DNA from 4 places in the Streptomyces sp. NPDC019396 genome. Region 2 is predicted to be linked to each of the others. Evidence: riboswitches for the same ligand, from Rfam matches in the RefSeq annotation. Region 2 holds a riboswitch; each other region holds the start of a gene.

Region 1 (3,199 bases), on a different contig from region 2:
AGAAGCCCGAGTGGCCCATGTCGCTGGGGCCGGGACCCATGTCGGCGGAGGCCATGTGGTGCCCGGGGTGCTCTGGATACGCGGAGTGATCAATGTGTTCCGTGTGCTCAGGGTTCAGCGACTGCACGAGCGTGAACCCCGAGTGCAGCGCCGCCTGTGCGGCGACCACCACGGCCACCACAACCCCGCGCCCCCGCTCCCTGCCCGCCAGGCACCAGCCCAGCCCACCGGTCGCGCCGAACCCCCCGGCCAGCGTCCACCACGGGACGGACTCCCCTGACATCATGACGTGGCCGAGGGCGGCGAGCACCACGCATACGGCCGCGAACACCGCGGCCCGTAGCGTGCGTGAACACCACCCAGCAGTCATGGCGTCTCATCCTCGCATCCCGGGTCGGCGTCCCGGCAGACCGCCTTGCCGCGCGCACCTGTGTCGGCTCCCCACCGCCGCGACCGGTCCACACTTCCGACGGTCAAGGAATCCGGCGCTGGTGATGGAGGATCAGCGGTGGCGTCGGCCCCTGGACGTCGAGCCCGATGTTCGGCTGCGCTTTCGTCGGCACGCTCGCAGGGCCGCTCCCCAGAGCCAGCGGTCGCCGTGAGGTGCTGATGCTCGCGGTCCACGGCCGCTGTCCGCTGCCAGGTCACCCCGCAAGCCCGCCCGGCGGTTGAGGGCGGACACTGCCGTCGCCGCTGCGGCGTGCGGCACCACGCGAATCCAGCCGCCCCGCTGTGCCGCGACCCCTCACAACCCGGAGGGCTCCTCGGCGCGGGCTGAGGGGCCCGGCCGGATTCCGGACAGTGTTCGCCCGCAGCCGCGTGCCGCCCCGTAGGGTGGCCGGTGCAGCTGGTTCGCCCCGCCCTCCAGGCGGGAGGCGTCGTAAGAGGGAACCCGGTGGGAATCCGGGACTGCCCCGCAGCGGTGAGCGGGAACGACCGCCGTCATACGCACTGGACCCGCCAGGGTTCGGGAAGCGACGGCCAGTAGGTGTCCTCCCCCATGAGGACGTGCCCGCGAGTCCGAAGACCTGCCCGCTGCCCGCGCGCGAACAGCTCGCACGCGGACATCCCGGTGACCTCGTGGGTGGGTCGGCGCACATATCGGACGGCCGGACACCCGCGCGGCACCGCGCGCGGCACCGCGCGCGGACCCGCACCCGTCCGGTCCTTCGCCCTTCGCACCCGCCCGCGTTCCGTTCCGGGATCCCAGGGAACCATCTCGCGAAGGAGATTTCCGTGACCACCGAATCCGCGGCAGCACGGGCCACCGTGCACGGCTACCCGCGCCAGGGACAGCAGCGCGAACTCAAGAAGGCGATCGAGGGCTACTGGAAGGGCCGTGTCACCCCGGACGCCCTCAACGCCACGGCAGGGGATCTGCGCAGGACGCACTGGCGCCAGCTGGCCGATGCCGGTGTCCATGAGGTCCCGACCGGGGACTTCTCGTACTACGACCACGTGCTCGACACCACCGTCATGGTCGGCGCGATCCCCGGACGCCACCGCGCGGCCGTCGCCGCCGACGCCCTGGACGGCTACTTCGCCATGGCCCGCGGCACCCAGGAGGTGGCGCCGCTGGAGATGACCAAGTGGTTCGACACCAACTACCACTACCTGGTGCCGGAGCTCGGACCTGACACCGTGTTCGCCGCCGACTCGACCAAGCAGGTCACGGAGCTGAAGGAGGCGCTGGCGCTCGGGCTTTCCGCCCGTCCGGTGCTCGTCGGTCCCGTCACCTACCTGCTGCTCGCCAAGCCCGCGCCCGGCGTCACCGCGGGATTCGACCCGCTCACGCTGCTCGACCGGCTGCTGCCCGTGTACGCTGAGGTGCTCGCCGACCTGCGGGCGGCGGGTGCCGAGTGGGTGCAGCTCGACGAGCCCGCCCTCGTCCAGGACCGAACGCCCGCCGAGCTGGGCGCCGCCGAGCGCGCCTGCCGCGGGCTCGGTGTGCTCACCGACCGGCCGAAGCTGCTCGTCGCCGGCTACTTCGACCGACTCGGCGACGCCCTGCCGGTGCTGGCCAAGGCCCCGATCGAGGGCCTCGCCATCGACTTCACGGAGACCGCCGCCGCCAACCTCGACGCCCTCGCGGCCGTCGGCGGGCTGCCGGGCAAGCGGCTGGTCGCCGGGGTCGTCAACGGCCGCAACGTCTGGGTCAACGACCTGGAGAAGTCCCTGGCCACCCTCGGCACCCTGCTGGGGCTGGCGGACCGGGTCGACGTGTCCACGTCGTGCTCCCTGCTGCATGTGCCGCTCGACGCGGCCGCAGAACACGACATCGAACCCCAGATCCTGCGCTGGCTGTCCTTCGCACGGCAGAAGACCGCCGAAGTCGTCACACTCGCCCGGGGCCTGACCCACGGCACCGAGGCGATCGCCCCCAGCCTCGCCGCCAACCGGGCCGACCTGGCGTCCCGAGCCGCCTCCCCGCTCACTCACGACGCCGCCGTCCGGGCCCGTACCAGCACCGTCACGGACTCCGACGCCCGCCGCTCCAAGCCCTACGCCGAGCGGACCACCGCGCAACAAGCCCGCCTCGCACTGCCGTTGCTCCCCACCACCACCGTCGGTTCCTTCCCCCAGACGACCGAACTGCGCACCGCGCGCGCCGATCTGAGGGCGGCCAGGATCGACACGGCCGGATACGAGGAGCGCGTCAGGAACGAGATCCGGGAGGTGGTCGCCTTCCAGGAGAAGACCGGACTCGATGTGCTGGTGCACGGCGAGGCCGAACGCAACGACATGGTCCAGTACTTCGCCGAGCAGCTCACCGGCTGTCTGGTCACACAGCACGGCTGGGTCCAGTCCTACGGAACCCGGTACGTGCGCCCGCCGATCCTCGCCGGTGACATCTCACGCCCCGAACCGATGACGGTGCGCTGGACCACGTACGCCCAGTCACTCACCTCACGCCCGGTCAAGGGCATGCTCACCGGTCCGGTGACCATGCTCGCCTGGTCCTTCGTACGCGACGACCAGCCCCTCCCCGACACCGCCCGCCAGATGGCCCTCGCCCTGCGCGACGAGGTCGCCGACCTGGAAGCCGCGGGCACCTCCGTGATCCAGGTGGACGAGCCCGCCCTGCGGGAAACCCTGCCGCTACGCGCTGCCGATCGCGCCGCATACCTGGAGTGGGCAACGGAGGCCTTCCGGCTCACTACGAGCGGGGTGCGCCCGGACACGCAGATCCACACCCACA
Region 2 (3,199 bases):
GCCGTGATGTCCGCGGGCTTCTCGGCCGTGAACGGCGGGACGATCGTCACCAAGGTGCTGATCCCGGCCGTCGCCGCGCCGGTGGTCGCCGGTCTCGCCGCGTTCCTCGCGACGAGGCTGACATACAAGATCGGCAACGGTGCCGACGACAAGGCCACGTCCAAGGGCTACCGGGCGGGTCAGATCGCCTCGGCCGGGCTCGTCTCCCTCGCGCACGGCACCAACGACGCGCAGAAGACCATGGGAGTCATCACCCTGGCCCTGGTCACCGGCGGCGTGCTCGCCCCCGGCTCCAACCCCCCGATGTGGGTCATCGTCTCCGCGGGTCTGGCGATCGCGCTCGGCACCTACCTGGGCGGCTGGCGCATCATCCGCACCATGGGCCGGGGACTGACCGACCTCCAGCCGCAGCAGGGCTTCACCGCCCAGACCAGCGCCGCGACGGTCATCCTGGCCTCCTCGAACCTGGGCTTCTCGCTCTCCACCACCCAGTCGTGCTCCGGCGCCGTGATGGGCGCGGGGCTCGGCCGCAAGGGTGGTGTGGTCCGCTGGTCCACCGCGACACGGATGTTCGTCGCCTGGGGCCTCACCCTCCCGGCAGCCGGCCTGGTCGGTGCCGCCGCGGAATTCCTGACCAGCCAGGGCGCCTGGGGCACCGCCGCCGTCGCCGTGCTGCTCGTCGCGGGCTCGGCCGCCATCTGGGTGCTGTCGCGCCGCAAGCCGGTCGACCACACGAACGTCACCTCCGACGAGATCACCGAGGCCCCGGGTGTGGTCACCACCGCCATCGCGGCCGTGACCCCGCCGCCCACCGTGGCCGCCGCCGAGGAGCTGAAGGCCACCATCCCGGCTCCCGCCAGTGAGTCCGCTCCCGCGCCCACCGCCACGGTGTAAGGAAGAAACGAATCAGCATGAAGATCGACTGGGCAGCTCTGGGCTCCGTCTTCGGCGTGAGCCTCATCGTGACCGTCGCCCTGGTGGGCCTGTTCACCCTTGGCATCGTCGGCCTCTCCAAGCAGGAGGCGGCAGCCGCGCAGGGAGGCTCCGCCGGCCTGGCCCGCACTGGCGCCTACGCCTGCTTCGCACTGTGCGCCGCCGCCGTGGCGTACGGGATCTATCTGATCGTCTCCTGACGATCGGCGGCACGGCAGCCGGCAGAACGACACATGGGAGCCGGACACCCCCGAGGGGGTGTCCGGCTCCCGCTCTGCGCACCCCTCCCACACCGCGGTGTGGGCCTGCGCACACTGTCCCGTCGCAGGTCAAAGGTGAGTTGACGGGTGTTCGCGGCCCATGGTGGACTTCCGGGGCCACTTACGGCGGCAGAAGAGGAAGCCGGTGCGAATCCGGCGCGGTCCCGCCACTGTCACGGGCGCGCACTCCCTACACCAGGGCGCTTCCCGAAGCCAGGAACTCTCTCCCGCCGGATCACGTCGAGCCAGGGCGCGGACCCTGAGTGAGGACGAACATGCCTGCCGAGCAGCGGGCGCCGGGGGGACTCGTCCCTGCTGTCGCTGTCCCTGCCATCACGTTCGCTTACGGCGCCACGGCCGGACTCGTCGGCGACCTGCTCTTCGGCGATCCCCGCCGAGGACATCCGGTCGCCGCCTTCGGCAGGGCCGCCGCCGCCGTCGAGCGCGGGCTCTGGCGCGACCACCGCGGCTGGGGCGCCCTGCACACGGCGCTGTGCGCCGGGGGCGCGATCGCCGCGGGTGCGCTGGGCGCCGCTTCCGTACGCCGGTCCCGTACCGCGTCCCTGGCCCTGACCGCCGCCGCCACCTGGGCCGTCGTGGGCGGTACCACCCTCGGCAGGGAGGCAAGGGCGATCGGCGGGGCCCTCGCGGTCGGTGACATCGAGACCGCCCGTGAGCGCCTCCCCCATCTCTGCGGCCGTGACCCCGAGGCGCTGGACGGGCCCGGGATCGCCCGCGCCGTCGTGGAATCCGTCGCCGAGAACACCTCGGACGCCGTGGTCGGCGCGCTGGTGTGGGGCGCGGTGGCGGGCGTGCCCGGTCTCGTGGGCTTCCGTGCCGTGAACACCCTGGACGCCATGGTGGGCCACAAGTCGCCCCGCTACCGGCGGTACGGCTGGGCATCGGCTCGACTCGACGATGCGGCGGGCTGGCCGGGCGCCCGGCTCACCGCGGGCCTCGCGGTAATCGCCGGCGGCGACCCCCGAGGTGCTGTACGGGCCTGGCGCGTGGACGCGGCGAAGCATCCCAGCCCCAACGCGGGTCCGGTAGAGGCGTCGTTCGCGGGTGCGCTCGGGGTACGTCTCGGGGGGACGCTCTCGTACGGCGGGCGCACCGAGGAACGGCCCGTGCTCAACGGGCAGGGCAGGGCCGTCGAGGTGGCGGACATCGAGCGCGCGGTGCGGCTGTCGCGCCGGGTGGGTGTGCTGGCGCTCGCGGCATGCGCGGGCGCACGGCTCGCCTGCACGGCGGCGACGGCGATGCGGGGCAGGAGCGGCATGAGAGACATGAGGGGGAGGCGGAAGTGAGCGGCGGAGGACTGCTGATCGCCGGCACCACGTCGGACGCGGGCAAGAGCGTCGTCACGGCGGGGATCTGCCGGTGGCTGGTGCGCCAGGGTGTGAAGGCCGCCCCCTTCAAGGGGCAGAACATGTCACTCAACTCCTTCGTCACCCGCGAGGGTGCCGAGATCGGCCGGGCGCAGGCCATGCAGGCCCAGGCTGCGCGCGTGGAACCAACGGCGCTGATGAACCCGGTGCTGCTCAAGCCGGGCAGTGACCGCTCCAGCCAGGTGGTGCTGATGGGCAAGCCGGTGGGGGAGCTGAGCGCACGCGGCTACCACGGCGGCAGGCAGCAGACGCTGTTCGAGCCGGTGGTGGAATGCCTGGAGAAGCTGCGCAGCACCTACGACGCCGTGATCTGTGAAGGCGCCGGCAGCCCCGCCGAAATCAATCTGCGGCGCACCGACATCGTCAACATGGGCATCGCACGGGCCGCCCGGCTCCCCGTGGTGGTGGTCGGGGACATCGACCGGGGCGGGGTCTTCGCGCAGTTCTTCGGGACGACCGCGTTGCTCGCGCCCGAGGACCAGGAGCTGGTCGCGGGCTATCTGGTCAACAAGTTCCGCGGCGACGTGACACTGCTGGAGCCGGGTCTCGAGATGCTGCACGGGCTGACCGGAAGGCGGACGTTCGGTGTGCTGCCCTACGCCCACGGCCTCGGCATCG
Region 3 (3,199 bases), on a different contig from region 2:
TTCCAGCTGCTGGGCGGCATCTGGATCCTCCAGACCTTCCCGGCCCTGGTCGGCGGGCTGTTCACCCGCTGGTTCCACCGCTGGGCACTGCTCGCCGGCTGGGCCGTCGGAATGCTCTACGGCACGGTGGCGGCGTACGGTGTCGCGAGCCCGACCCAGAAGCACTTCGGCGGCTCGTCGGCCGAGATCCCGGGCATCGGCGAGATCGGCTATATCGGCCTGACGGCGTTCGTGCTGAACGTACTGGTCACGGTTCTCCTCACCTTCGTCCTGCGCGCCGCCAAGGCCCCCGACGGGGTGGACGAGACCTCCCCCGGGGACTACACCGCTGACTCGGGTGACCCGGGCGTCGAGACGGAAGCCCCCAAGCTGACCGCCGCGACCCACTGACCCGTCTGACGGCGTCTGGCCGCCGCCCCCTCGGGAGGAGTGGCGGCCAGACGCCGCTTGTCCAGTGCGCTCCACCCCGTCGTGTGCGGCACACTGCCCGGATGGACGCGATCATCAGACTGGTGGAGCCTCAGGAGTACGACGCTCTCGGGGAACTCACCGCACGGACCTATCTGGACGACGGACTGCTGGCCTTCGGGGAAGAGGACCCCTATCTCCCGGTGCTGCGGGACACGGCGGAAAGGGCGGCGCAGTCGGAAGTGCTCGTCGCCGTCGACGGCTCCGGACGGCTGCTCGGCGGGGTGGCGTTCACCCCTGGAGCGAGGCCCTACGCCAATATCGCGGGCGACGACGAGGCCGAGTTCCGGATGCTGGTCGTCGCCACCGAAGCCCGGAAGCGGGGCGTCGGGGAGGCGCTCGTCATGGCCTGCGTCGAGCGGGCCAGAGCCATCGAAGGATGCCGCCGGCTGGTGTTGTCGACGGATCAGCAGATGCACGCCGCGCACCGCATCTACGAGCGCCTGGGCTTCGTACGCACCCCCGGACGTGACTGGTCGCCGTTCGCGGAACTGGAGCCCCTGCTGACGTACGCCCTTGAGCTCTGAGAACCGACACACCGGGGTGAGTCGCACCAGCGCGACACAACATGTGGGGGGCGCGGCAACGCCACCCCCCTACATGTATGCTCGACTCCGTTGCCGCAGCAGGGGAATCCGGTGGAAATCCGGAACTGTCCCGCAACGGTGAGTCGGTCTGTATTCGTTCCTTTCGCGTACCCATGAGGCATGCCCGCGAGGCGTACCCGTGCGTGCGTGCAGGCGAGTGAGCGCACACCCACGAGTCCGAGGACCTGTCGGCAACGCACCCGGTCCATCCGGCCCGGGTTCCGAGACGTCCGGGCCTCGCGGATCAGGCTGGTGGACGCGGCGCGTTGTGCTGCCCAGACACACGCCCGCACGCCACCTCCCCGCCGGCCCCGAGCCGAGCGAGGGAGAGCACCCCGTGACCATCGCGCCCCCAGATCCTGCTTCAACGCAGCTCGCCGATGGGCCAGGAACCGCGCTGCTGCGGATCCTGACCGACCTCACCGCGGACCTCCCCGACACCGACCCCGGCAGGGTCGCCGCCGCCGCGCTCCGGGGACGCCACGCCGGTTCGGACGAAGCCGAACTGCGGGAGCTGGCCACGGAGGCGGCCGCCGGGCTGATCTCCGAGGACCCGGCGTACTCCCGGCTCGCGGCCCGGCTGCTCAGCATCACCATCGCCGGTGAGGCGGCCTCGCAGGGGGCCACCGGCTTCTCTTCCTCCGTCGCCGTCGGTCATCTCGAGGGGCTGATCGCGGACCGTACGTCCGCTTTCGTCCAGGAGCATGCCGCCCGTCTCGACGCTCTCATCGACCCGGCCGCCGACGACCGCTTCGGCTACTTCGGACTCCGCACCCTCTACAGCCGCTATCTGCTGCGCCACCCGATCACCCGCAAGGTGGTCGAGACCCCGCAGCAGTTCATGCTGAGGGTCGCCTGCGGTCTCGCCGAGGACGGGTCCGCGCGCGCCGTGGACGAAGTCGCCGCGCTGTACGGGCTGATGAGCCGTCTGGACTATCTGCCGTCGTCGCCGACCCTCTTCAACTCCGGCACCCGGCACCCCCAGATGTCGTCCTGCTACCTGCTGGACTCGCCGCTGGACGAGCTGGACTCGATCTACGACCGCTACCACCAGGTGGCGCGGCTGTCGAAGCACGCGGGCGGTATCGGTCTTTCGTACTCCCGCATCCGCTCCCGCGGTTCACTGATCCGCGGCACCAACGGACACTCCAACGGCATCGTGCCGTTCCTGCGCACCCTGGACTCCTCGGTCGCCGCCGTCAACCAGGGGGGCCGTCGCAAGGGTGCGGCCTGCGTCTACCTGGAGACCTGGCACGCGGACATCGAGGAGTTCCTGGAGCTGCGCGACAACACGGGTGAGGAAGCGCGGCGCACGCACAACCTCAACCTGGCGCACTGGATCCCGGACGAGTTCATGCGCCGGGTGAACGCCGACGCCGAGTGGTCGCTGTTCTCTCCGGTGGACGTACCCGGGCTGGTCGACCTGTGGGGCGCCGAGTTCGAGGCCGCCTACCGCAAGGCGGAGGAGGCGGGGCTCGCCCGCAAGACGATCCCCGCCCGCGACCTGTACGGCCGGATGATGCGGACGCTCGCCCAGACCGGCAACGGCTGGATGACGTTCAAGGACGCCTCGAACCGCACGGCGAACCAGACCGCGGAGCCCGGCACCGTCGTCCACTCCTCGAACCTCTGCACCGAGATCATCGAGGTCACGAACGACGGCGAGACGGCCGTCTGCAACCTCGGCTCGGTCAACCTGGGCGCGTTCGTCACCCCCGAGGGGTCCATCGACTGGGAGCGTCTGGACGAGACCGTCCGTACGGCCGTGACCTTCCTCGACCGGGTCGTGGACATCAACTTCTACCCGACCGAGCAGGCCGGCCGCTCCAACGCGAAGTGGCGCCCGGTGGGACTGGGCGCGATGGGCCTCCAGGACGTCTTCTTCAAGCTGCGGATGCCCTTCGACTCCGCCGAGGCGAAGGCCCTGTCGACCCGGATCGCCGAGCGGATCATGCTGGCGGCGTACGAGGCGTCCTGCGACCTCGCCGAGCGCAGCGGCCCGCTGCCCGCCTGGGAGCAGACCCGCACGGCGCGCGGGGTGCTGCACCCGGACCACTACGGGGTCGAGCTCAACTGGCCCGAGCGCTGGGCCGCGCTGCGCGAGCGGGTCAGCACCACCGGGATGCGCAACTCGCTGCTGCTCG
Region 4 (3,199 bases), on a different contig from region 2:
GCGCCGCCATCGCGCTCCGTGCGGCGGCGGACGATCCCGAGCACATCGCGGCGGCAGTCGTCATCAACGCCGACGACCTCGCCCCCGAGGACATCGCCCACACCTTCGGAAGGATGGCGGCACTGGCCGCCGTCTCCGCACCCACTCTGATCATCCCCGGCGGGGAACGACACCACCGGCGCCACGCACACCCGCACAGACACACGCACGCGCCGGGCCTGGCCGAGGAACTGGCCCGCGTGCTCCCGCAGGGGAAACTCGCCAACCTCAGCTTCTCCGCGGATCTGTGCAGCGCGGAGGACATGGCCCAGTGGATGGCACCCGCGATGTGGGCCTTCCTCACCGCGCACCTCACACTGCGGCCCGCCCGGGTCCTGGTCTGAAGCAAAACCACGAAGCACGACCACGGAGCAGACCACAGCGGAGGACCAGGAAGAAGACCGAGAAGAAAGACCAAAAAGAAGGACCCCGCCCGGGCGCGCCCCCGGGCGGGGTCCATTCGTGTCGCGTGACTCAGCTCGCGGGCACCGAAGCGGCCGGCTCCGCCGACTGCCGTGACGCCTGTGCGGGTTTGGGCTCCAGCACCCGCTGGGACAGCTCGCCGAGGATCAGTCCGAGCGCCGCCCACAGCAGGGCCTGGACGCCGATCGACGCCAGACGGAACTGCCACAGGACGTCGGCCGGGAAGTGCTCCGGGATCGCGTCGCCCGCCGGGAGGAAGGCCAGTGCGATGCCCACCGCCACGGCGAAGGCGGCGCCCGCGGCGATCGTCGCGTTCCAGTTGCCCCAGCGCGGCGCGAGCTTCTTGCCGACCAGCACCGCCCCGATCAGCAGCAGCACGCTGAGCACGATCATCAGGAAGAACATCGCGGTGCGCTGGTTGAGGGTCTCCGGGTCGCCGACGGCGGGAGGGTTTGCCGGGTACTTGAGGAACGGTACGAACGCGACGGCGAGGAAGCCGCCCGCCGCGACGAACGCGGCCGTGGCACGTGTGCCGAAGGCCCCCACACGGCCGAGCGCGAAGCAGAGCGCCAGTGCCGTGATGCCGCCGAGTGCCGTGCCGTAGACCAGAACGGCCGTGCTCAGACCGGCGGTCGACTGCACCGCACGGCTGACCAGTTCCTCTTCCGGCTCGCCACCGCCACCACCGTGGCCGTGGTGAGCCGCGCCCGCCTCCTCGACGGCGATGGCGGCGTCGACCTGCGGTTCACCGATGAGATAGGCGAGTCCGAACGAGAGCAGCCCGGCGAGCACGCCCGCGAGCATGCCACGGACCAGGAGAGCCCTTACGGTTGCGGATTTCATGTGCTGATGTCCTGTTCCGTGCGTATGCGCATCAGTGGCACGGGAAGCCGAGCAGATGACGGCCGTCGTGGACCCACTCGTGGACGCCTTCGCCGGAGAACACGGAGAAAGCACCCTGTTCGGCGCCGACGAAGTAGAGCAGGACGAGCATCAGCAGACCGAAGAAGGCGGCCCAGGGCGCGACGACGCGGACCGGGAGCTTCGCCACGACGGGCTGGGAAACGGGGATTTCGGCGGGTGTGATGGCGGACTGGGCCATACCGGACCTCCTCGGGAACACGCGTCCCGCTTTCGGTGGTGCACGCGATGACGATCACGGGTCTGACTCACCCGGCGGGCCCGTCCCCGGCAAGGGAACTGACCGCCTGGCACACAGTGGCGCGACCGTGCCGGTTTCTCACCGGACTTCCGTGTATGCCGTCATCCTTTCGGAGGAAGGGTATCGGTCCGCGAACCCGCCGCCAATAGGGCCTTTGACCAGCGATCTTCATCACACAGGGGCGCTCGGGCGGGGTGCGCGGGCGGACTTAGGATCCGGAACGGCCCGGGAGCGGGCCGGGCAACACGGGGAGGAATCCGGCCAAATGACGATCAGGCTGACACTGCTGTGCGCGGCAGCCGGTCCCTCGGTACGCGGCGAAGCCCGGTTCGGCGACGGACCGCTCGACGAACGGGGTGTACGCGAGGCCAGGGCCGCGGCGGCCACGCTGCCCACCGCGTCGGTGGTGCTCACCGCGCCGTCCGTACGGTGCGGGCAGACGGCACAGGCGCTGGGACTCGACGCCACCGTCGACGACCGACTGCGCGATCTGGACTACGGGGACTGGCGGGGACGCTCGCTCGCCGATGTGGTGGCGGACGTGGGCCCCGAGCCGGTCGGGGAATGGACCGCCGACCCCGGGGCGGCACCGCACGGCGGGGAGTCCGTGCGGGAGCTGTGCCTGCGGATGGGCGCCTGGCTGGACGAACTGCCGCAGGACGCCGGGCCGCGCGTGCTTGGCGTGGTCGAGCCGGCCGTCGTACGGGCGGCGATCCTGCACGCGCTCGGCACGCCACTGACCGCGTTCTGGCGGATCGACGTGCCACCGCTGTCCGGTGTCGGCCTCACCGGCCGTGCGGGACGGTGGAATCTGCGGCTGATCGCGGCGACCTCCCCGTAGACAGCACAAGGGCACAGGGAGGCCGCGCGCTGCCGATGCGGTCAGGCGGAGGCGCCCCGGCGCTTCCACCACACGACACCACCGGCGAGGGCGGCCAGCACCACCGCACCGATGACCAGCGCGGGGGCGGGCGGCGAGCCGCCGTCACTCTCCCGCTCCTGTTCGGGCCCCTGCTGCCCGGTCGCGCGCTTCGCCGGAGCCTCGTTCGCCGGGGTCCCCTTCGCCGGGGACTTCTCCGGCGCGGCGCTCGGGCTGGGCGCCACCGGCTTCGCCCCGGGCGCCGCGGGCTTCAGGGCGAGCAGCGGCGCCGGGTTGCCGTCACCGTGACTGTGACCGTGGCCGTCCCCGCCGCCGGACTTCTCCAGCTCGATCCAGCGGTCGACCCGCCCGTCCCCGTATGTCTGGAGGGTCTTGAACGCCAGCGACTTGGCGTCGGGCAACTGCCGTACGGTCACGGAGTACTCGACGTCGTCGCCGACCCCGACCGCGGGGCCGGAGACGGTGTATCCGCGCGGTGTGGCCGCGAACTTCCAGCCGTCCGGACCCTCCTTGTAGGTGATGTCGGCCGGGACGATGCCCTCGGGGAGGATGACCTCCATCCTGCTGATGCCCGCGCTGTCGGACTCGGACTCGGCGCTGAAGTCCAGCGTGACGTTCTCGGCGAGGGCCGCGGCGTCCTCCGCCTCGACCTCCACGTGTGCCGATGCCGGGACGGCGAGGACGAGCGAGGCAGC

What was found. A riboswitch is a leader RNA that binds a small molecule or an ion and turns the genes downstream of it on or off. The one in region 2 is predicted to bind cobalamin.
Region 1: it holds a riboswitch for cobalamin, as region 2 does, so the genes downstream of both, metE (5-methyltetrahydropteroyltriglutamate--homocysteine S-methyltransferase) here and ABZ532_RS00325 (cobalamin biosynthesis protein) in region 2, are expected to answer to the same signal.
Region 3: it holds a riboswitch for cobalamin, as region 2 does, so the genes downstream of both, ABZ532_RS02915 (ribonucleoside-diphosphate reductase subunit alpha) here and ABZ532_RS00325 (cobalamin biosynthesis protein) in region 2, are expected to answer to the same signal.
Region 4: it holds a riboswitch for cobalamin, as region 2 does, so the genes downstream of both, ABZ532_RS18075 (CbtB-domain containing protein) here and ABZ532_RS00325 (cobalamin biosynthesis protein) in region 2, are expected to answer to the same signal.

Annotation. Positions count from the first base shown of each region.
Region 1 covers NZ_JBEYBS010000027.1:47,690-50,888, reverse strand. The annotation lists gene ABZ532_RS26430 (hypothetical protein) at 1-370, opposite strand, end outside; partial or broken gene ABZ532_RS26425 (ECF transporter S component) at 502-627, shown strand; cobalamin riboswitch at 882-1,030, shown strand; gene metE (5-methyltetrahydropteroyltriglutamate--homocysteine S-methyltransferase) at 1,231-3,199, shown strand, end outside.
Region 2 covers NZ_JBEYBS010000001.1:58,919-62,117, forward strand. The annotation lists gene ABZ532_RS00315 (inorganic phosphate transporter) at 1-894, shown strand, start outside; gene ABZ532_RS00320 (hypothetical protein) at 912-1,133, shown strand; cobalamin riboswitch at 1,289-1,440, shown strand; gene ABZ532_RS00325 (cobalamin biosynthesis protein) at 1,469-2,500, shown strand; gene ABZ532_RS00330 (cobyric acid synthase) at 2,497-3,199, shown strand, end outside.
Region 3 covers NZ_JBEYBS010000002.1:193,769-196,967, reverse strand. The annotation lists gene mctP (monocarboxylate uptake permease MctP) at 1-390, shown strand, start outside; gene ABZ532_RS02920 (GNAT family N-acetyltransferase) at 492-995, shown strand; cobalamin riboswitch at 1,067-1,263, shown strand; gene ABZ532_RS02915 (ribonucleoside-diphosphate reductase subunit alpha) at 1,393-3,199, shown strand, end outside.
Region 4 covers NZ_JBEYBS010000014.1:71,330-74,528, forward strand. The annotation lists gene ABZ532_RS18065 (alpha/beta hydrolase) at 1-383, shown strand, start outside; gene ABZ532_RS18070 (CbtA family protein) at 514-1,305, opposite strand; gene ABZ532_RS18075 (CbtB-domain containing protein) at 1,337-1,564, opposite strand; cobalamin riboswitch at 1,604-1,773, opposite strand; gene ABZ532_RS18080 (histidine phosphatase family protein) at 1,890-2,465, shown strand; gene ABZ532_RS18085 (DUF1775 domain-containing protein) at 2,507-3,199, opposite strand, start outside.